One region of the Exiguobacterium sp. s28 genome, then DNA from elsewhere that is predicted to be linked to it. Evidence: riboswitches for the same ligand, from Rfam matches in the RefSeq annotation. Region 1 holds a riboswitch; each other region holds the start of a gene.
What was found. A riboswitch is a leader RNA that binds a small molecule or an ion and turns the genes downstream of it on or off. The one in region 1 is predicted to bind S-adenosylmethionine.

Region 2: another riboswitch for S-adenosylmethionine. It lies ahead of KNP78_RS06760 (Na+/H+ antiporter NhaC family protein); the one in region 1 lies ahead of KNP78_RS05125 (2,3-diketo-5-methylthiopentyl-1-phosphate enolase).
Region 3: another riboswitch for S-adenosylmethionine. It lies ahead of KNP78_RS01885 (methionine ABC transporter ATP-binding protein); the one in region 1 lies ahead of KNP78_RS05125 (2,3-diketo-5-methylthiopentyl-1-phosphate enolase).

What each region holds. Positions count from the first base shown of each region.
Region 1 covers NZ_JACSLL010000003.1:139,498-146,942, reverse strand. The annotation lists gene KNP78_RS05165 (DUF2711 family protein) at 1-557, shown strand, start outside; gene KNP78_RS05160 (rhodanese-like domain-containing protein) at 594-893, shown strand; gene KNP78_RS05155 (hypothetical protein) at 893-1,057, shown strand; gene folE2 (GTP cyclohydrolase FolE2) at 1,095-2,003, opposite strand; gene KNP78_RS05145 (TerC family protein) at 2,260-3,093, shown strand; gene KNP78_RS05140 (1,2-dihydroxy-3-keto-5-methylthiopentene dioxygenase) at 3,130-3,663, opposite strand; gene KNP78_RS05135 (methylthioribulose 1-phosphate dehydratase) at 3,677-4,294, opposite strand; gene KNP78_RS05130 (2-hydroxy-3-keto-5-methylthiopentenyl-1-phosphate phosphatase) at 4,291-4,941, opposite strand; gene KNP78_RS05125 (2,3-diketo-5-methylthiopentyl-1-phosphate enolase) at 4,938-6,095, opposite strand; SAM riboswitch class I at 6,166-6,267, opposite strand; SAM riboswitch class I at 6,473-6,575, shown strand; gene mtnK (S-methyl-5-thioribose kinase) at 6,657-7,445, shown strand, end outside.
Region 2 covers NZ_JACSLL010000004.1:162,384-169,828, forward strand. The annotation lists gene ald (alanine dehydrogenase) at 1-564, opposite strand, end outside; gene KNP78_RS06740 (PucR family transcriptional regulator) at 696-1,919, opposite strand; gene KNP78_RS06745 (divergent PAP2 family protein) at 2,021-2,446, opposite strand; gene trhO (oxygen-dependent tRNA uridine(34) hydroxylase TrhO) at 2,563-3,504, opposite strand; gene KNP78_RS06755 (TVP38/TMEM64 family protein) at 3,729-4,373, shown strand; gene KNP78_RS06760 (Na+/H+ antiporter NhaC family protein) at 4,401-5,702, opposite strand; SAM riboswitch class I at 5,755-5,850, opposite strand; gene KNP78_RS06765 (GGDEF domain-containing protein) at 5,947-7,445, opposite strand, start outside.
Region 3 covers NZ_JACSLL010000001.1:366,085-373,529, reverse strand. The annotation lists gene KNP78_RS01910 (hypothetical protein) at 77-805, shown strand; gene KNP78_RS01905 (arsenate reductase family protein) at 851-1,213, shown strand; gene gcvH (glycine cleavage system protein GcvH) at 1,253-1,636, shown strand; gene KNP78_RS01895 (PTS sugar transporter subunit IIC) at 1,679-2,731, opposite strand; gene KNP78_RS01890 (thioredoxin family protein) at 2,919-3,176, shown strand; SAM riboswitch class I at 3,631-3,736, shown strand; gene KNP78_RS01885 (methionine ABC transporter ATP-binding protein) at 3,815-4,843, shown strand; gene KNP78_RS01880 (methionine ABC transporter permease) at 4,833-5,495, shown strand; gene KNP78_RS01875 (MetQ/NlpA family ABC transporter substrate-binding protein) at 5,526-6,356, shown strand; gene KNP78_RS01870 (MDR family MFS transporter) at 6,459-7,445, shown strand, end outside.

The sequences.
Region 1 (7,445 bases):
TTGACCGTTATGTCGAGATGGATAAAAATGAGGTCGAACAGCAATTTCGGGCCATCACATGGGCAGATATGCGTCGCCGACTTGGTTTCGATGACATCAAACGCATCGATCATGCGCTTCGGACGATGATTGGGGCGCTGAAACCGCACGCCGAAGACCAAGAAGGTGCGAATCGAATCATTGAATTTTGCGATCGCGAGAACGTACTTCCACCGGGCGAAGGGGAACTGTCTGATCTTTTAGAGAATCAGATGTTACGAGCACTTCTTGAGATGGGAGAAGAGTGGATGTGGAGCGGGGACGAGTTCTGCACGGAACGGCATCTTATCAACATTCGGGAGACGCTAACCTCCGATACGTGGGGGATGCGGCATCGGACGTTCTTTGGACATCAACATGATTGGCTCATCGTACCGCCTTGGGATAGCCATTTCACGTTGATTTGCGGCAGCCGAGCATGGGCCGAGCAGGTGGTCGAGCGGTGCGAAATCGAAGGGTTCTATTGTGATGACGACACGACAATCAATTGGAGTTTGTTTCATCGGAAACTGAGGTAAACTAGTAAGGGACAACACTTTGAAGGGGGAACCACCATGCAAAACATCCACGCAACCGAATTACGTGAAAAACTCGAGAACGGCGAATCGCTCCACATCATCGACGTCCGCGAACAAGATGAGTACGATGCGGGTCATATCCCGAACGTACCGCTCTATCCGCTGTCTGAATTTCCTGATGTGACGGACAAGCTCGCGAAAGACAACGTCTATCACGTTATCTGTCGCTCAGGCGGCCGCAGTGTGACGGCATGTGATTATTTGGAGTCAGCAGGCTACAAGGTCATCAACGTCGAGGGCGGCATGCTCGCTTGGGACGGTGACGTCGAAGCGTGATGCTCGATAATCCATGGGTCGTCATCCCGCTGTTGATCGCGCTTTATTTGACCGTCTATACGTTCGTCAAGCGAGTCGATGGGGACAAGTGGCGGCTCGTCTGGGCGGTCTGGATCATCGTCATCGTCATGATGTTGACGATTCGGCTCGTCCAAAGTCTATAGAAAAACGAGTGAAGCCCGCAGCGGCTTCACTCGTTTTTTAGTTATCGCGTTTATCGAATGTGATCGAAGCGATCGCATCGTGTTGGTGAATCGACTCTTCGTTGCGGCATTCGACGAAGAAGTTGACGACTTGTTTCATTTCGTACAAGTCAGCCGCGATCAAACGGACCATATCTTCAACGAAACGCGGGTTCTCGTACGCGATTTCCGTCGCACGCTTCTCATCCGGACGTTTGAGGACAGGGTGAAGCGGGGCCGATGCGTTCGACTCAGCTGCCTCAAGAAGCGCGAGACGCCAGTCGAAACCGTCGAGCGATGCTTCATCGAGACCAGCTTCAATCGTGATGTAGCCGCGTTGGTTGTGGGCACTGTATTCACTGATTTCTTTCGAGCATGGGCAAAGTGTTGTCACGTTGATGACAAGACCGACCGTTACGCTCGCCATACCAGTCTCTAAGTTATACGTCACGTTGTGCATGACGTCCGCGTTCATAAGACCGCTGAGACCTGTCGCCGGGGCTTTGCGGCTAAAGAACCATGGGTAACGGACCGTCAATTGACCTTCCGTCTGTTCCATGCGCTCGGCGAGTTCTTGCGCGAACTCGATGAGCGAGCGGTTCGATAACGTCCAGCCTTGCGTATGGTACGCGTCGAGCTGTTCTGTGAGACGCGACATGTTGATGCCTTTACGGTCTTGGACGAGCGATGTCGTCAACTCGAATGTGGCGACCGTCGCTTGGATGCCGTCTGGCGTCTCGATGTTGACCGGGTGTTTGACGTTTGAGATGCCGACGCTGTCGAGCGCGAACAAGAAGTTTTTTGGTGTGTTTTGTAGATCGACCATTTTATCTTTTTCAGTTGGCTTCGTGCCTTTGATCGGCGGGACCGAACCGAATAATTTATGTCGTTCTGCTTTAGTAGGTAAAGCGACATGGCTTGTAGACATAATCGGATTCTCCTTTTTTGAGAGGGCAAATGACTGCCACTCGTTCTTGTTAGGATTTTATCACGAAATGTACATCGACCGGGTACCATTTTGCTCTTTGAACATGCTTTGAACGTGCTCACAAATGAAAAAACTTCAGCAATTGAAGAAAAGAAGATTGATTTCAATCTAAATGGGGAATAAAATGTTCCTGTGAACTTAAAATATAGATCACTGTTAAATATGAAGGAACACAACAGAAAAAGGGGATGTTTTAATGGATTGGCAGTTAATCCTGCAGTACGCCTGGATCATCGTCGTACTCGTCGGTCTTGAAGGGCTGCTTTCTGCAGACAACGCGCTCGTCTTGGCGGTCATGGTCAAGCACTTGCCACGGACAGAGCAGAAGAAGGCACTATTTTACGGATTACTCGGAGCGTTCGTTTTCCGCTTCATCGCTTTGTTCTTGATCTCGTTCTTGATCAACGTCTGGCAAGTCCAGGCGCTCGGTGCGCTTTATTTGATCGGGATGAGTGCGCGGCATCTGTATATGACCTATAAGGCCCGTAAGATGGATCCGAAACAAGACCTCGCCGCTGAGGCGAAAGAAGAGACGGCCATCACGGAGAAGCCGGTCACGAAGAAAGAGTTCTGGTGGACGGTTGCTAAAGTCGAGTTCGCCGATATCGCCTTCGCGGTCGATTCGATTCTCGCAGCAGTCGCGCTCGCGGTCAGCTTGCCGCCACTCGGGCTCGGTGAGATCGGCGGCATCGACTCTGGTCAGTTCTTCGTCGTCTTGACAGGTGGACTCATCGGGGTCATCTTGATGCGTTTCGCCGCACGTATTTTCGTCAAGTTGTTGCATCAACGCCCATCACTCGAAACAGCTGCTTTCATCATCGTCGGCTGGGTCGGCGTGAAGTTGACGGTGCTCGTCCTCGAACACCCTGGCTTCAAGAAATTGATTGCCGGCACACCGTTCGAATTCATGGGTCTTCCGGACGGATTCGTCCACTCGACGGCGTGGACCGTGTTCTTCTGGTCGGTCATGGTCGGGATCGCGGCATGGGGTTGGTTCTCTTCAAAACCGACAGCCGCTGCCAAACATTAAAAAATGGTCTCTCGCCTTTGGGCGAGAGACCATTTTTCATGCTGTCACGTCTTGTTTCTCGTAAATCGGCACCCATCCCTCGGTCGTCACAAAGATGCGGACGGCGACGACTTTGCGGTCGTCTTGGAGCGTGAAGTAGTGGCGTGTGTTCACCGGCACCGAGATGAGGTCACCCGGGTTAAGCTCGATGTTGAAGTAGCCGCGCTCGGCGTCATCGATGGCGAAGATGCCATGGCCACTGACGATGAAGCGGACCTCGTCATCTGTGTGATGATGTTCCTTTTGGAAGTTGACGAGCAGTTCGTCCAAGTTCGGCGTCGCATCCGACAACGAGATGACGTCTGCCGTCTCATAGCCACGGCGCTCCGACACGTCACGAATCTCGTCACGGAACGTCGACAAGATCGCTTGTTTGTCCTCGTCCGTCAACTGATAGTTCTCTTGCAGGTTTTCCGGGAGCTTTGTGATATCCCACTGCTCATATAAAATCCCGCGTGACTCTAAAAAGGCACTCACTTCAGTTTGATTGACGTAACGTTCTTCGGTTTGTTGGAAATAGACAGTTGCCATGGTTGGTTCCTCCTTATGAATGGACGCCTAGGGCGCGTAGTTTTAACGTATAGCTGAACAAGAACTCGTAAGCCTCTAAATAACGTTTGGCCGCGGCCGGGGTCTCGCCCCAGACGGTGATGCCGTGATTGCGGATGAGGACGGCGCCGGCGTTTGCCCGGATATGAGGGGCGAAGGCGGCTGCGAGCGTCGGGATGTCCGCATGGTTCTCGATAATCGGTACGCGGACGACCGCATCCTCGTCCCAGAAGCCGAGCGCCTTGATGATCTCTTGGCCGGTGAAGACGACTTCGCCGGTGGCGGCATGGAGCTCGGAGATGACATTATTGTCGACTGTATGGACGTGGAGCGAACACGTCGCGTCCGTCCGATTGAACACTTCGACGTGAAGTAGCGTCTCGGCGGATGGACGACCGTTTTGTTCGCCAATCAAGCGTCCGGCCGCATCGACGTGAACAAAGTCTTCCGGTGTTCGTTTTCGTTTATCGCGTCCGCTCGCCGTGACGAGAAATTCGAGCGGATCGTCGGAAACGCGAATCGCCAAATTCCCACTCGTTCCGGGGAACCAGTCGCGGGCGGCGAGTTCGTCTTTAATGTCGGCCAGTTCGAGCCAACGTGCGGCAAGGATCATACGGCAACCTCCTTCAAGTGATGGGTGATGTCGTCAAACGTCTCGAACGGGGCGTAACGGATGCCTGCGTCTTCGCAGAGCGTGATGAGTTGACCTCGGGCGTAGACAAAGTCGGCACGCTTCGCGACCTCGAAGTCGGTCACCGAGTCGCCGATGACGATCAAGCGATCGGCGGGATTGACAAGGCGGCGAGCGAGCGTCGGCTTGCAACAGCCGCAATCGTTCGTACATTGTTCATCGCAAGCGTGCGGCCAAGCGACGGTGACCGTCTCAGCGGAGAAGTCGGCGACGTTGCAGTAGATATGCTCGGGGGCGACATGCCCGTCCAAGACCGGTTGCACGAAGAAGTCCATCCCGCCGCTGACGACGTCAAACTTCCAGCCATGGACCCGAACTTCTTCTAAAAATGCCGGGAACCCTTGGCGGAGCGTGATGCGCTCCAACAAATAATCACGGTAAGCCGGGGCGGCCTCGCTCGGCAACAGTCGAAACATTTGACCGACCCCGGATCGGATGGAAATCCGTTGCTCGAGGACCGCGTCTTTCAACTCGACCCAAGCCGGCGGGGCGAACGCCTTCATCAACGCGATGATATTGTCTTCCGCCGTAATCGTCCCGTCAAAGTCGCAGAGGATATGGGCCGTCATCGTGACGCCCACGCCTTCAACGCGGTATCGAGCTCGTCCGTCTGCCCTTCGGTTTGACCGAGTACGTGAGCGATGGCTTGTCGGAACGCACGAGCCCCGGCGGCTGCACCGTCCGGATGACCGTGAATGCCACCGCCGGCGTTGATGACGACATCCGTCCCGAAGTCCCGAATGATATCGGCGACGAGTCCCGGATGAATCCCCGCGGACGGGACCGGCAAAATCGGCTTCGACCAATGTGGTTCGGCACTCTGGTCACGAATCACGAACGCCTCGTCGCGCGGTGTCGCAAGTGAGCCGTACGGTGACGGGAAGAGCGTCAAATCGCCCCCGGCGAGGCGAGGGAGTTTACCGAGCAAAAGCGAATGACTGATTGATCCGGTCAAGGCGCCGGCAAAGGCCGGATGTGCCAAGATCGGGACGTGGATATCCGGATCGTTCGCGAGTTCGCGCAGTGCGTCGAGACCGTACGTATAGACGTTGAACAGGAGCGCCGTCGCACCGGCCTCGATGAGACGGAGCGCCTGGTCACGCAGACCGAACACGGGGCCGCTCAGCGTGATGGCGTACAGGACGCGTTTCCCGGTCGCCTCGAAGTGGGCTTGAATGACGTCCGCTCCGATCCGGGCCCGTTCAAGCGACGGGGTGAGCGGGTTGTCGTATAAAATCTCGTCGTCTTTGACGATATCGATGCCACCGGCGAACTGATCGCGGAGTTGCTGCTCGAGAAACGCGAGGTCACGGCCGATGACGCCTTTGAAGATGCTCATGACGAGCGGGCGATCCTGAACGCCGAGCAACTCACGAATCCCGTCGACACCGAACTTGGCGCCTTTGAAATCAGAGGCGAGCGTCTCCGGCAACGTCAAATCGATTAATCGGACCGAATCATCGAGGGACAGTTTCCCGAACGTCGTCGTCAAGATGGATGAAAAGTCAGGGCTGACATTATGTAACGGATAGCGGATCGTGAAGCGGCTCGTCGTGTCCGTATGTGTGGTTGATACGACCTCACCTCGGAACGCCTGTAACTGCTCTTGCTCTAAGTGAGGCAAGTCCGTCCATGTGCCGACGGTCAGCTCGAGGGCGATCTTGTTGGCGACGGTCGCGACCGCGTCCGTCCGTTTGATTTCATATGTGGCAGTGATACTCATATGGTTCCTCCTTCCAGGCAAACAAAAATGACCCCATGCCGAGGCAAGAGGTCATCATAAAAAAAATGAACTCTTATCTCTCAGCTTACGCTGCAAGAATTAGCACCGTGCCATCTCTGGTCGGTTGCTGCGACATCATCGGGCTTGTCCCTCCGTCTGCTCTTGATAAGAATGTGATTTGAAGTTGTGAAATTTAATTGAATTTTTGCACAGAATCGTCACATCGTCAATTCCTTTTTTTCCAAAAAAAATATTTTGGAAAGTTGTTTCCATATATGCACAAAAAAAGACGAAGTTGCATCGGGAAATTGCCGTTGACAATCGTGACGTCGAGTCCGTAATATTCAGCACATAAGTTCACCGAATCGAATAAACCACTCTTATCGCGAGTTGGCAGAGGGAATTGGCCCGATGACGCCGCAGCAACCGACCACTAGGCACGGTGCTACATCCACCAGACGAATGTCTGACAGATGAGAGGAACAACCAGTTTGGCTGTGCCTCTTTCTCGCGGAGAAAGGGGCTTTTTTTATGGGCAACGTACAGGAAGGGGAAAACATTATGTCATATCAACCATTTACAGAACAGACCGTCGTCGAGCATGTGAAAACGTTGGGGTTAATCGAAGACGGAGGCATCACGCATTGCGAGGAGATCGGGGACGGCAATTTGAACCTCGTTTTCCGCATCCGACAAGGCGAAACGAGTCTCATCGTCAAACAAGCGCTCCCATATGCGAAAGTCGTCGGCGAAAGTTGGCCGCTCACACTTGAACGGGCGTGGATCGAGCAGTTGGCGTTGCGCGAATTCGCCAACGTCGTCCCTCGTTTCGTGCCAGTCGTGCTTGGCAGTGACCGCCCGCTCGCCTACACGATTTTAGAGGACCTGTCAGATTTTGAGATCGTTCGGACTGGCTATTTGGAAGGGAAAACGTATCCTGAACTTGCCCGCCATGTCGGTGAATTTTTAGGCGAGACGCTGTTCGCGACGTCGGATTACGCGGCCGGGCCGATCGCGAAGAAGCGGATTGAACGTGACTATTACAACCCGGAACTGTGTGACATCACCGAGAAACTCATCTTTACCGACCCGTTCAAAGACGCGGAGTCGAACAACATCGAGACGGCGCTGCGAGAAGATGTCGAACGCCTTTGGCAAGACCAAGCGCTCAAAGTCGAGGTGACGAAACTGAAAGTCGGCTTTGTCACGAAACATGAGGCACTCCTGCACGGAGACCTACATACGGGCAGCATCTTCGCGACTCAACAAGAGACGAAAATCATCGATCCAGAGTTCGCGTTTTACGGACCGTTCGGCTTCGACCTCGGCCAAATCATCGCCCATTTGACG
Region 2 (7,445 bases), on a different contig from region 1:
GCCGATGGCGATGCGGGCTGCGTTCATCCCGACGACACCGCCCCCGATGACGGTGACGTTCGCACGTGGTACGCCAGGCAAGCCTGACAAGAGAATCCCTTTTCCACCGTGCGGTTTTTCAAGGATTTGGGCCCCGATTTGAGCGGCCATCCGTCCAGCCACTTCGCTCATCGGCGTGAGGAGCGGCAACGTGCGGTCGATCTCAACCGTCTCGTAAGCGATCGCCGTCACGCCTGAATCGACGAGTGCTTTCGTGAGTTCTGGTTCGGCTGCCAAGTGCAAGTAGGTGAAGAGCGTCAAGTCCGGACGGAAATAACGATATTCAGACGGTTGCGGTTCTTTTACTTTCAACGCTAATTCGACGTTTCCCCAAACGTCTGCGGCTGTGTCGACGATTGTCGCCCCTGCATCGACATACTCCATGTTCGTGAAGCCGCTCCCGACACCGGCTTCCGTCTCGACGAGAACCTCGTGTCCAAGCTCAGTTAATACGGCTGCACCCATCGGCGTCAAGGCGACGCGGTTTTCATTGTTTTTGATTTCTTTCAATACCCCGATTTTCATGTAAAGTTCCCCTTTCTCTCTACTGACACAATTTGTTCACACCTCTAGTATAGACCCATCCGAAAACGCTGTCTTTAGCATGGATTCTAAAAATGACAATGCCCACTTTGTGAAAAATCACAAAGCGGGCATCAATCATCTTGTCGGTATTGGCCTGCCTTGATGGCGAGGTAAACAGCGGCTCGTTCGGGCAGTGAGACTTGCGTAATATTCGTCAGTTCCTCGATGCGGCGAATCCGATAGAGCACGGTGTTCGGGTGGATGTGAAGATGGGCGGCGACGCGTTTGACGTTCCCATCAAAATAGAAATACCACTCGAGCGTCGTGACGAGCTCGGTATGATGGGCGACATCATATGCCTGCAAACGCTCGATGGTCGGATGCGTTTCGAGCCGAAGCCCGATTCGGCGAGCGAGATCTGGGACGAGCTGATAAATCCCGATTTGTTCGAACGTGTGCGTCGCGGCAAGCTCATAGGGGAACTTCCGACGAAGCGACGTGACCTGTCGTGCTTCTTCCATCGCGGCATACAGCATGTCGCTCTCAAAGAAACGACGGCTGACGCCTAAACGTGGATCGACTTCCGTGAATTTCTCTCGGAGCTGTGTCTCGAAGCGATTGGCCCACTGCAAAAGTGCCGTCTCTTCCTCGGCCAACTCCGATTTCATATAATGCCAGACGAGGAGCTGTTGACCATCGATGGCGTGCAACACGACCTCGATCGCTTGTTGGGTCGCGAGAACATAAAACAATCGCTCCGCCAGCTGTGGGGTGATCGGTTGGCTGCACTCGATGATGGTGAGTCGGCTGGCGACAGCGATCGGGGCGAGTTCGTTCAAACGATCACGATGAGCGGACGACAAATTGGGGCTGGCCAACACTTCTAAAAAGAAACGCTCGAGCTCGGCATCGATGCGCCGCTCATGCATGGCGATGGTCATGAGCAATTTTTTAGCGATGCTCGCACCTTCTTTTAACACAGTGAGCTCTTGTTCCGAGAACGGGGTCGTTCGGGCGAGGCTCCAAATATAACCGAGCACATCGTCCTGTTGTTTGATAACGACAGCGGCACGTTCGCCTAAACCGACAGCCATCCGGGCTGGGATGACGACCGGTTCGTCTCGGTCGATCACTTCTTGCAGGATTCCACTTTCCCATAAGTCCTCGATGACCGCTTCCGGCACACGACGGCCGATGATGGTCGCGATGCGGGCCGGGTCGGTCGAGTCGGGGTGGGTGCTGTAGGCGAGCAACTGATGGTGGCGATTTTCAATCGTGATTGGGGCCCGAATCGCTTGTCCGATTGCTTCGGCGAGCGTATCGAGCGATTCATAAGATTTCTGCAAAAAAGGCATGTCGATTCCTCCTCTCTCTCACTATACCGTCTCTGTTGTGAAAGTTCACAAAAAGATGGAGTGTTTTGAGAAGAAGGGGCGACATGCCTCTAAAATTCAGCTTAAATCGGGAAAAATAATCCGATGACGAGACCGAGCAGGGCACCGACGATGACTTGGAACGGGGTGTGACCGACCAACTCATTTAAAATCGGTGTTTCATGTTTGATGCCTTTGAAATAGTCGTTCAACAAACGGGCTTGGAACCCGACCGCCTGACGCACACCGGTCGCATCGTACATGACGATTGTCGCAAAAATCAAGGCGAGCGCGAACATGCTGGAATCGAGCCCTTCGATTCGACCGATGACGGTCGCTAAGGCGACGACGGTCGAAGAGTGGGAACTTGGCATCCCACCCGAGGCAAACATGATTTCTAATTCAAAGTCTCGTGTTTTAATGAGTTCGGTTACGAGCTTAGCTGCTTGTGCGATGAACCAAGCGAGCAAGGCGGCGAGTAAAGGTTCGTTAAAGAGCAATCGATTCACTTCCTGTCTGACAATGGTATCTACACTATACCCGATTCTGTCATCGGCTAGACGTAAAGTTTCTGTCAAAAAAGCACCTCGAGCGTAGGCTCGAAGTGCTTCTCGGTCGATTTTTGTTACCCGACGACGCCTTCAGTCTCCTGAAGTTTGTCCGCGATATTCTCGATGATATAGCGGTTGCGTGGATGCTCCTGGCACTCTTTCGAGCATGAACGCATTTGTTTTGGTTCACACTCTTCACAACAGAAGTGTTGGGCATTACACACCGGGTTGGCACAATTAACGTAGCGGACCGTCTTCGTTCCGCAGTGCATGCACTCCGAAACAACGGACGGGTTGACCGTGTTGACCGGGACGTTGATGCGCTCGTCAAAGACGTAAAGCTCACCTTCCCAGTCCTCGCCTTTCGTGGCTTCGTCTTTGCCGTACATGGCGACGCCGCCTTTAAGGTGGAAAATGTTGTCGTGACCTTGGTCACGCATATATGCGGTAAATTTCTCGCAACGGACGCCTCCGGTACAGTACGTGAGTAACGTTTTCCCTTCGTAGAGGTCCTTGTTCTCTTCGAGCCAATCTGGCATGTAACGAGAAGCCTCTACATCGATTTTGATCGCGTTTTTAAAGTGACCAAGATCGTACTCGTAGTTGTTACGAACGTCGAGGATGACGACATCGTCGCGATTCATCATCTCTTTCCATTCTGCCGGTTCGAGGTATGCACCGTGCTGTTTAGGCACGTCGAACTCACCATCAAAGCGCCACGTCACAAGCTCTTTCTTATGACGGACAAAAATTTTCGAGAACGCATGCTCTTCGACTTCATCGATTTTGAACTCGATGTCGCTGAATAGCGGGTTCGCTTTCAAGTCGTTCATGTATTGCTCGGTCTGTTCCCAAGTCCCAGAGCACGTCCCGTTGATTCCTTCGGAAGAAATCAAGATGCGTCCTTTGATGCCGAGATCCTTGCAATACTTGAGGTGCTCTTGTGTGAGCGTTTCTGGGTCTTCGATATTGACGTACTTATAGTACAGCAAGACCCGCATTGGTTTTGTTTCCATGTGTGTTACTCCCCTGTGTTCAGTTTTTTGCAGGAAAACGAACGTTGGGTTGTGTCGTTCGACGAACGGACTTGCCTGCAACCACAAGTCCATATTATATGATAGATATCACAGCTGAATTTCGCAAATACTTTTTATTTTTTTACGGCGGTGGGCAGGGGGATGCGTCTTCCTGAGCGAAATCGGGTAAAAAGGAATAACGAAAGTTGAAGGTGGAAACTGATATGCTGACATCACTCCAACAATATATTTTAAACTTGATTGAATGGCTACAAGGACTTCCGGGCGGACCTTGGGCAGGACTCGGGGCACCGTTCCTGGAGGCGATCTTTCCATTTCTCCCACTCGTCCTCATCATCTCGGCGAACGCAGCGACATATGGATTTTTGCTTGGGACGTTACTGTCTTGGATCGGGAGTTTGCTCGGAACAATTCTTGTGTTTGTAGCTGTTCGCTACGTGTTCCGAAAGCCGATGACGCGGTGGCTCGAGAGACATAAGCAAGGCGTCTATTGGCTCGAACGCATCAAGCACATGAGTCCGGTCTCACTCGGGTTTCTGTACTCGCTCCCGTTTATTCCGGTCAGCTTGATCACATACTTACTCGCGCTCATTCAAATGCCGCTCCGTACGTTCATCATGGCGGCCGGGTTCGGCAAGTTGCTCGTCGTCTTGATTTTCTCTGTCATTGGCGACCAGTGGGAAGAGTTTATCCAAAGCCCGTTCCGATTATCGATGCTCGTCTTATTACTGATTGTCCTATGGGCCATCAGCCGTGGACTTGAAGAACTGCTTAAACGGCGTGCCTTCAGAAAACGGAACGAGCAGCTGAAGCGTGAACTTGAAGCGAAACGACAAACGACCTTGTGAAGCGACTGCTTCACAAGGTCGTTTTCGTTAAGCGCGTTTTTTGAAACGCGGGAAGTTGAAGGCGATGGCCAATCCTCCGCAAATGAACAACAAGAACGGATAGAACATATACGGAACGAGCGCCGGTGACGCTGTGTTCGTCAGTTCGGCCGCAATGAGAAGCTGTGCCCCATAAGGCAACAGGCCTTGGACGCCACACGAGAAGATGTCGAGTACACTCGCTGACTTTTTACGTTCGATGTCATAATCGTCGGCGATGTTCGCGGCGAGCGGACCAGCCACGAGAATCGAAATCGTGTTGTTCGCCGTCGCGACGTTTGTCGCACTGACGAGCCCGGCGATGCTCCACTCCGCGCCGGCCCGTCTTTTAATTCGGGACGTGAGCGCGTCACGCAAGTACGTGAGTCCGCCGTTATGCGAGATGAGTCCGACGAGCCCACCCATGAGCAATGTCAGGAGTGAAATCTCGGCCATGCCCATCATGCCGTCCGCCATGGCGGTGACGTACGTGGTGACGGCTAGACTGCCGTCCAACAGACCGATGATGCCGGTCAGGGCGATGCCGCCGAGCAAGACGAGGATGACGTTCATTCCCGTCAAGGCGAGCACGATGACCGCAAGGTACGGAATCAGCTTATACCATTCAAACGCTGCCGGCTCGATGGTCGATTCACCGCTCGATAACACCGATAAGAGGACGATTGTGATAAGGGCGGCCGGGAGAACAATCCAAAAGTTGGTTCGGAATTTGTCACGCATATTGGTACGCTGGGTCCGGACGGCAGCTATTGTCGTGTCCGAGATGAACGACAAGTTGTCCCCGAACATGGCACCACCGACGACGGCAGCCGCCGCGATGGCGATATTGACGCCACTTTCTTCGTGGATACCGAGCGCGATCGGGGCGAGGGCGGCAATCGTGCCCGTCGACGTTCCCATCGCCATCGAGATGAATGCCGCGATGACGAATAAACCGCTCAGTAGAAGCGAGGACGGTAAAAATGTCAGCGCCGCATTGACGGTCGCGTCGATTGCGCCGATTGCTTCGGCGACACTCGAGAACGCTCCGGCGAGCAAGAAGATGAAGACCATGATTAAAATGCCGGGGTTCCCCGCACCTTGGGCGACACGCTCGACCGTCTGAGTGACGCTGCCTTTCGTCATCAACGCCGCGACGATGACCGCGATCAACGCCGCGATCAGGACCGGGAATTTATAAAAGTCGTTATAGTAGATGCCTGCCCCGATAAAGAAGACGAGGAAGACGAGCAAAGGCAATAGTGCCCATTTGTTAGCTGTCGGTTGTTCCAATCGATTCACCTCATTCATAAAATAAAAAGAGAGCCTTCTGAAAAAAGGCTCTCTCTACAAGAAAACACTTTTTTCATCTTTCGAGCAGACTGCTCGCTGGATTTGGCACAGGTTACCCGCTGCCGAGACGTCACTGGGCCAGTCCCTCAGTCTCTCTTGATAAAAAAGTTGTGATATTTAATTATAAGACACGTTCCCTAACGTACTTGTTTCAAATCCGCTTGTCAATAGCAAACCCCCACGCGGTGAACGTGGGGGTGAGTCAGGTCGTTAAGAAATTGTAATGGGCGACGCGGTTGCGTCCGGCGTACTTCCCGCCGACGTAGAGGGCCCGGTCAGCGTTACGAATCGTATTGTCGAGGCGTTTGTCACCGAACGCCTGAATCGTGTCGACACCGATCGAAGCGGTGACGGGGATATCGATCCCGTCGACGTGGAACGGTTTGTTCTCGATTTGTTGCCGGATTCGTTCGGCGATTTCGATTGCCTGTTCGACATCGCAACGGTTCAATAGCAAGATGAACTCTTCACCGCCGTAACGGGCGGCAAAATCTTCGGTGCGGAGTGCCTGGCGAATCCGCCGTCCAAACTCTTGGAGCACACTGTCCCCGACTTGATGTCCGTGCACATCGTTGATTTTTTTGAAAAAGTCGATGTCGAGCATCGCGACCGAAATCGGATACATCGAACCGTCCGAGATTTGTTGAATCCCGTATTCGTAAAACGCGCGTGCATTGGCGAGGAGCGTCAAGCTGTCGGTCCGACTTTCCGTGTAAAGACGGTCGCGCTCATGGCAACGGCTGATCGTCCGGTTGAACGACTTGAGAAGTTTGACGATTTCACGTTGGATGGTCGGGGGATACCCATAGACGTGTTCACCCGTCATGACGAGCCACGTGCGAATCCCTTCGATCTCCTCGGACCGAACCGAGATGAAACTATGATAGTCGTCGTCAAATTCGTTCGACAGTGGTGCGTCCCATTCGAAGCGCATCTCATATTCGACCGAGGCTTCGTTCGGATAAGCGTGATCGAGCAAATCGAACACGATGTGACGGTCAATCGGCTGACGCGTCTTCAAATCAAAGTAAAGCGTACGGTCGAACAGTTTGAACTCGACGAACCCTTCGTCGTACTCGTTGAGTCGTTCACATTGACTGAGGAAGACCTCAATCGCTTGCGCCTCGCTTTGTGACAACGACACGGCTTCTTTTGCCTCATCATATTGTTCAATCAACGACTTGAAGGCGTCTTGCCGACCTTTCTGGATGATGAGCCGCTTAATAAAAAAGGTGAGTGCGGCGGCGATACTGCTGACGACGAGTAAATTCGTCTCCCGGAACAACGAGGCCGCCAAAATGAAGACGAGACTGACGATATACGTGTAAAACGCGATGCTTAGAAAGTCGCGGACCGGGATATCGACACGGAACCACCAACCGACTTGATACTTTTGCACGACAGTGTTCAAGATGATGGCCACAATCAAGCCGGCAAGCGGCAGAAACGAATCTTGGGAATAAAAACCGAGACCGGTCACACCGCCGAGGGCCAAGTACACACTGGCTGGGATGGCAATCTCTAAAAATGACGTGATGGCGTTCCACGGATACGTGAAGCGGAAGCGTCGAAGCGCGATGCGCGGTTTCAAGTTGACGAACTGGAAGACGAGGAGACCAATCTGATTGACGAAAAGCGCCGTCTCGAAATCAAAAAACAAGAAAATGATGAGGACGATACTTTCCGAAAACGTGAAGTAGA
Region 3 (7,445 bases), on a different contig from region 1:
AGGGTGGACCGGACGCGGTCGGCCCTTTCTTTTTGCCTTGCCGACACCGTACAATGGACGGAAGGAGGCGAAGTAGATGAGACGTAAGGCATTGTTAGAACGGATGGATGCGATTGGCCGCTCAGTCGCAGAGCATGATGGCACACTCATGCTCCTCGCGCTCGGTTCGATCGGGCTCGAGACGGACCGGCTCGATGACTATTCGGACCTCGATTTCTTTTTAATTGTCGAGGACGGACATAAGGCCCGCTTTATCGACAATTTGGATTGGCTCGCCGTTGAACCGCTGGTGTATCAGTTTCAAAATACGAAAGACGGGCACAAGATCATGTATGAGGACGGCATTTATGGTGAGTTTGCCGTGTTTGAAGTCGTTGAGATGCCTGGCATCGCCTACACGCCAGGCCGTGTCGTCTGGGAGCGGGACGAGGCTCTCCACGCCTTCGCGACGCCTAACGTCGTCACAGACGTCCCTGACGCCACGTATTGCTATGAAGAGGCGCTGACGAACCTATACGTCGGATTGCTCCGGGAGCGACGTGGCGAGCGACTTGCGGGCTTTGAACTCATTCAAGTCGCGGCGATCAATAACGTGCTGAAGGCACATGGAGAGATGAGTGATCCGTTCAATCCGACGCGACGCGTCGAGACGAAGCATCCTGACGTGACTAGGCTCCTTGAGCAAGGGGTATTAGGCTATGGGCGTTCCGTCGAGGCGGCAGCTGCGATTCTCGGTTATATCGAGGCGCGTCATCCGGTGAACGCGTCGTTGAAGCGAGAGATTGAGCGTTTGCTTGAAGCGTGAATGGTCGGTTCGGAATGTGCTACATTTATAGAAGAGGTGATGAACATGGTGACACTATATGGCTATCCGCCATGCAGTACGTGTAAAAAAGCAGAGAAGTGGCTGAAAGAGAACGACGTCGAGTATACATACGTCCATATCGTCGAGGCGACACCGTCGAAAGATGAACTGGCCGAACTATGGAAACAGTCGGGTCTCCCGCTCAAAAAATTCTTCAATACGAGCGGCCAAGTATATCGAAACGAAGGCATCAAAGATCAACTGCCAAATCTATCAGAAGACGAACAACTCGAGCTTCTCGCGAGCAATGGTATGCTTTTAAAGCGTCCAATCGTGACAGATGGTCAAAAATCAACTGTCGGATTTTCAGAAAAGTCGTTTACAGACGTTTGGGGCGAAGTGCTATAATACTCGTGTGAGTCTAATTCATTTGAGGGGGAAGTTAAGATGAGCAAAGTACCTGCCAATCTACGTTATTCAAAAGAGCACGAATGGGTTGAAGTGAACGGAAGCGTGGCCCGCATCGGGATCACGGATTTCGCACAAAGCGAACTAGGGGATATCGTCTTTGTAGAACTTCCTGAAGTCGGCGGCACGATTTTACTCGATGAGCCGTTCGGTTCGGTCGAGTCGGTCAAAACCGTTTCAGAATTGTACGCTCCAATCTCTGGAAAAATCACAGCGGTGAACGAATCACTCGCCGATTCACCAGAACTCGTCAACGAGGCACCGTTCGAAGGCGCTTGGATGATCGAAGTCGAGTTGAACGACGCGTCAGACGTCGACAAACTCATGTCAGCCGAAGAATACGAAGCGATGATTCAAGGCTAAACAAAACCCGGTTTCTCTTCACGAGAAGCCGGGCTTTTTTGTTCATTCAAAATCGAGGCGGTAGTGATCAGGCTGGATGAGCGACGTCCGGTTGAACAGGCGGTAGAAGATGATTCCGAGCGTTATCGGGATGAGTCCGAATAAGACGATGACGAGCATGACGTTCCAGAGCGCGAAGCCTCCCGGCATCAAATGCAAGGCGTTGATTGGCCCGATGAGGCCGGAGACGCCGAAACCGGCACTGATCGGCGTCCCTTCGATCCGAAGGATGCCTGCGAGCGCTCCGAGGATGGCCGCATTGGCGAGTACGGGCAACATCATGATCGGACGACGGACGAAGTTCGCCATTTGAATCTTCGGTGACCCGAGGAAGTGGGCGATCGACGTTCCGGTCGCGTTCATCTGCCAGCCGGCGATGGCGAGACCGAAGCCGGCGGCGACGACCCCTAGGTTGGCGGCCCCGGCCGCGACACCAGACAGGCTGATCGCTGTGGCGATGCCGACCGTCGAGATTGGCGAGACGATGATGAGCGAGAACGCCATGGCGATCAACATGCCCATCACGATCGGCTGTAGTTCCGTCATCGTCATAATGATCGTCCCGACGTATGTCGTGATTTGTGAGATGTAAGTGAGCAGGAACGCCCCGATCCCTCCGGCGACGACGATGACCGTCATCGGTAAGACGAGTACCGTGTATGTCTTCAAGCGTGGCGACAACTGCATGACGAGGAACGTCGCGAGAGCGGCCGTCACACCGGCCGTGATGACGTCACCGATTCCAGCCATGAGGAACGCCCCTTCCTCGATGCGGATGGCGCCGCTCCCGACTTGGGTCGCGATGCCGATCGTACCGGCCTCGAGAGCCGAGCGTCCGAACTGCATGGCGACAGCGACACCGATGATGACCGGTAAGAGACGCATTGCAATTGTCGTCGCATCTAAGATGAACTGCAGTGACGGAACATAAGGTAAGATGGCTTTCGTTAATTCACCGAGCAAGGCGCTCGGGATGAGGGCGATGAGGATGGCAAGACTGAGGCCGTTCAAGACGTTCATCAAAAACTGTTTTCCGGTAAGCTTCTCTTCCGTCATTGGGGATTCACCTGTCCTTTTCTACTGGTATGCTGTTATGTACAAAAGCAATAAAGTTAATGACCATACTATGCCTCTTTCTAGCGAGCGTCAATAAGAAATGTTGAAATGTTCAGAATTTTCCATTTGAGCACAACTTTTGAACCGACCGGCCCGGATTCATATACTTAGAAAAGAGGTGAGAACAATGATGACAGACGGATTCTTATATATATACGCCCCGATGTGCGGTACATGCGCCGTGGCCGAGCGGATGCTCTCGGTCGTCGAGGCCGTCGACCCCGAACTCCAGATTGAAAAGCGCGATGCCAACTTTATCCCGAACGAGCTCGAGGCGTATCAAGTCATGAGCGTCCCGGCGCTATTGAAGCTGGAAAATGGCCAAGTTCGCGATCGTTTGTATGCGTTTCAAAACGTCCAGCACGTCCTATCTTTCGTCAAATGAGATAGGATGATTAGAATAATCTGAAAATTTTAAATAATCAGTTGACACAGAAAGTTCACGAATGATATATTCATTACAACATCTTACTTGAACACAACATAGGACGAGATTTTCCCGTCAGCAAGACGTTTTCGAACAACCGTTGCATGAGCTTACGCGATTTCAGGTGGACCTTCCCTTCGATTGTCCCCCAAAAAAATCAAGCGTCGGGGCACCGGTCGCGTAATTGCATGGTCCGTTCGAAGACCGAGTGATGGTCGGGTAAAAATCCCCCATATAAGGATGAATGCTCTGATCGGGCAAAAGAGGTTCATCTATGGGTTGTCCTTCAGTGACTCAAGGTGCTACGTTCTGTGTCATCCTCGGATGGCACCTTTTTTTAATTTGTCTGAAAAAAATAGTTTGACATGAAAATAATGTGTCGCTATGATAAAGCTAATCAAATACGCAACCACTCTTATCAAGAGAGGCTGAGGGACTGGCCCTATGACGCCCAGCAACCGCGGAGCAATCCGAAATGGTGCTAATTCCAGCAAGGTGTAAACCTTGGAAGATGAGAGCAATCGTTGTCCGTACCGATAAAGTACGCACGTTTGCTCAAACGTGCGTACTTTTTTTGTTGTCAGGAGGGAAATGGATTGATTCAACTACGCAATGTGGCCAAATGGTTCGATACGAAAAACGGTCGGGTCCAGGCGGTCGATGATGTGTCGCTTACCATCGAAAGCGGCGAAATTTTTGGAATAATCGGATATTCAGGGGCGGGGAAGTCGACGCTCATCCGCTTGCTCAACCGACTCGAGGCACCGTCTAGCGGTGAAATCGTGGTCGCCGGCAGCGAGCTGACGAAGCTCACGCCGAAGGAACTACGCGGGGTACGTAAAAACGTCTCGATGGTGTTCCAACACTTCAACCTATTATGGTCACGCACGGTCGCTGAGAACATCAGCTTCCCGCTCGAGCTCATCGGGGTACCGGCCAGCGAACGCAAACGCCGCGTCCAAGAACTTGTCGAACTCGTCGGCTTAGGCGGACGGGAAGACAGCTATCCGTCGCAACTATCGGGCGGTCAAAAGCAGCGAGTCGGGATAGCCCGTGCGCTCGCTACGAATCCAGAAGTGCTCCTCTGCGATGAAGCGACGAGCGCACTCGACCCGAAGACGACCGATTCGATTCTCGAACTGCTCGTCAGCATCAATAAAAAGCTGGGATTGACGATCGTCCTCATCACCCATGAGATGCACGTCATCCAAAAGATTTGCCACCGCGTCGCCGTCATGGAGGCCGGGAAGGTCGTCGAGACCGGACAAGTCGCCGAGGTGTTCCAACATCCGGAACAGCCGATCACGAAAGAGTTCGTCAAACAGATCGGCGCGGTCGAAGACATGTCGCTCACGTTCGAGCACTTGAAAGCGCGTTATCCGAGCGGTCAAATTGTCAAGCTCAAATTCTTGAACGAGACGGCCGAGCAACCGATTCTGTCAGAAGTGTTGAAGCAACATGACATCGGCTTCAACATCATCGGCGGGAACGTGACGCAGTCACAAGTCGGTGCCCTCGGGACATTATTCATCCAATTGATCGGAGAGCCGGCTGAAGTCGAGCGGGCCATCGCCTCAATCCGGTCGCAGGCAGTGGAAGTGGAGGTAGAAAGCGATGTTTCCTAATGTAGATTGGCAAGTCATGCTCGAGCAAACGTGGGAGACGCTCTATATGACGCTCGTCGCCGGAGCCGCGACGTTCGTCATCGGTCTCGCCCTCGGGATGCTCTTATACGTCACGAACGAACCGCTCATGATGAAAAACCGTCCGATTTACACGGTCATCAGCGCAATCGTCAACGTGTTCCGGTCGATTCCGTTCATCATTTTGATCATCTTGCTCATCCCGTTCACGTTACTCGTCGTCGGGACGATGCTCGGGTCGACGGCAGCGTTGCCGGCGCTCATTATCGGTGCGGCTCCGTTCTATGCGCGGATGGTCGAGCTCGCCCTTCGCGAAGTCGACCGCGGCGTCATCGAGGCGGCTGAATCGATGGGTGCGACAAAATGGCAAATCGTCTATAAAGTGTTGTTCCCAGAAGCATTGCCGGCCATCGTGTCAGGCATCACGGTCACGATCGTCGCAATCGTCGGTTATACGGCGATGGCAGGGGTCGTCGGGGGCGGGGGACTCGGGAACTTGGCGTTCCTCGAAGGGTTCCAGCGTTCACAGAGTGACGTCACGTTCGTCGCGACCGTCTTAATCTTGGTTATCGTCTTCGTCATCCAGTTCATCGGCGATCGACTCGTATCAGTAATTGACAAGCGTTCCGCTTGATCTAAATAGAAAATTTGGAGGGGTTTTATAATGAAATCATGGAAAACAGTACTCGGATTGACAGCAGCTTCAGCACTCACGATTCTCGCAGCTTGCGGCGGAGATTCAGAATCAGGTTCGGGCGATGACAAGACGCTCGTCGTCGGTGCGTCAAACGTCCCGCACGCTGAGATTTTAGAGCACATTCAAGACGACTACGAAGAGAAGGGCTATACGCTCGAAATCAAGAAGTTCCAAGACTACGTCCTCCCGAACAAAACGCTCGCGGACGGCGAACTCGACGCGAACTACTTCCAACACGAGCCGTACCTCGAGTCGCAAATGGCTGAGAACAAAGACTACAAATTCGCATCAGCCGGCGGCGTCCACATCGAGCCGATCGGTGTCTACTCACAAGACTACAAATCACTCGATGAGCTGCCAGAAGGCGCTGAAATCATCATGAGTTCGTCAGTCGCTGACCACGGACGAATCCTCACGATGCTCCAATCAGAAGGCTTACTCACGCTCGCAGAAGGCAAGACGACGGACGCGACGGTTTCAGACATCGTCGACAATCCGAAAAACTTGGAGTTCAAGACGGACGTTGAAGCGGCACTTCTCCCGCAAGCGTTCAACAACGGTGAAGGGGACGCGGTCCTCATCAACACGAACTACGCGATCGATGCCGGCCTCAACCCGCTCGAAGACGCGATCGCCCTCGAAGGCGAAGACTCACCTTACGTCAACTTGATCGTCACACGTGAAGGCGACGAAGACGACGAGCGCGTCAAGGCACTCCTTGAAGTCCTCACGTCAGAAGAGACACAACAGTGGATCTTGGACGAATACAAAGGTGCAGTCGTACCGGTCAAACAATAATTGTCGTCAAGGCTCGGGATATCCCGGGCCTTTTTTGTTTGGAGTAGTTTTGGCGCACCAATAGAAGTACACTACATATATGTAGAAAAAGGGGGGATCCGGATGAACATACGACACATTCATCCGCTGACGCTGGGTGTCTTATTTGGTACATTTTTTGCCCGGCTGTCGACATTTTTTGTTATGCCGTTTTTTGCGATTTATCTTGCGACGCTTGGTTTCTCGGCAAGTGTCATCGGGACGGTGTTCGCCATCTCGGCGTTATCGGGGTTATTCATGAGCTTTTTTGGGGGCACGCTGTCTGACCGCTACGGGCGCAAACAGTTGATGCTCATCGGGATCGCCTTGAACGCGATCACGTTCAGCGGCTTCGCGCTCGTGACGGAATTATTTTGGTTTTACATGTTCTCGGTACTTATGGGCGTGTCACGTTCGTTCCTCGAACCGGCGTCCCGCGCGCTCATCAGCGACACGACGCAACCGGACCAGCGCGTCATCGTCTACAATGTCCGCTACTTTTTAATCAATATCGCGGCGGCGATCGGTCCATTGCTCGCGGTCGTGTTGTCGCTCACCGGGGCGAAGAGCGCCTTCTTCGTCGTCACGGGCGTCTATGTGTTATACGGTCTCGTCATCTCGACGTTGTTCCGGAAATATCCGTTCGAGGAAGGGGACGGCGTCAAAGTCCGGCCGCGCTTGACGGAGACGTTCCGTGTGTTACAACAAGATAAGACGTTCCGCTACGTCATCATCGGGATGATCTTCGCCATCATCGGCTATAGTCAGTTCAATGCGACGTTGCCGCAGTTCATCGCGTTCCATGACGGCTTCAGCGATGGCTCACGTTTGTTCGCCTATCTGTTGACGGTCAATGCGATCACCGTCCTCATCGTCCAATATCCGATCATGCGCTTCGGGATTCGCGTGTCGCCGATCAAGTCACTTTTTTTCGGCGTCGGGACGCTGTCGACGGGGCTCCTGCTCATCGGTTTTGCGACCGAGACGTGGGTGTTGTTCATCGCGATGATCATCTTCACAATCGGTGAGGTGCTCATGTTCACGATGACGGACGTACTGACGGACGAATTG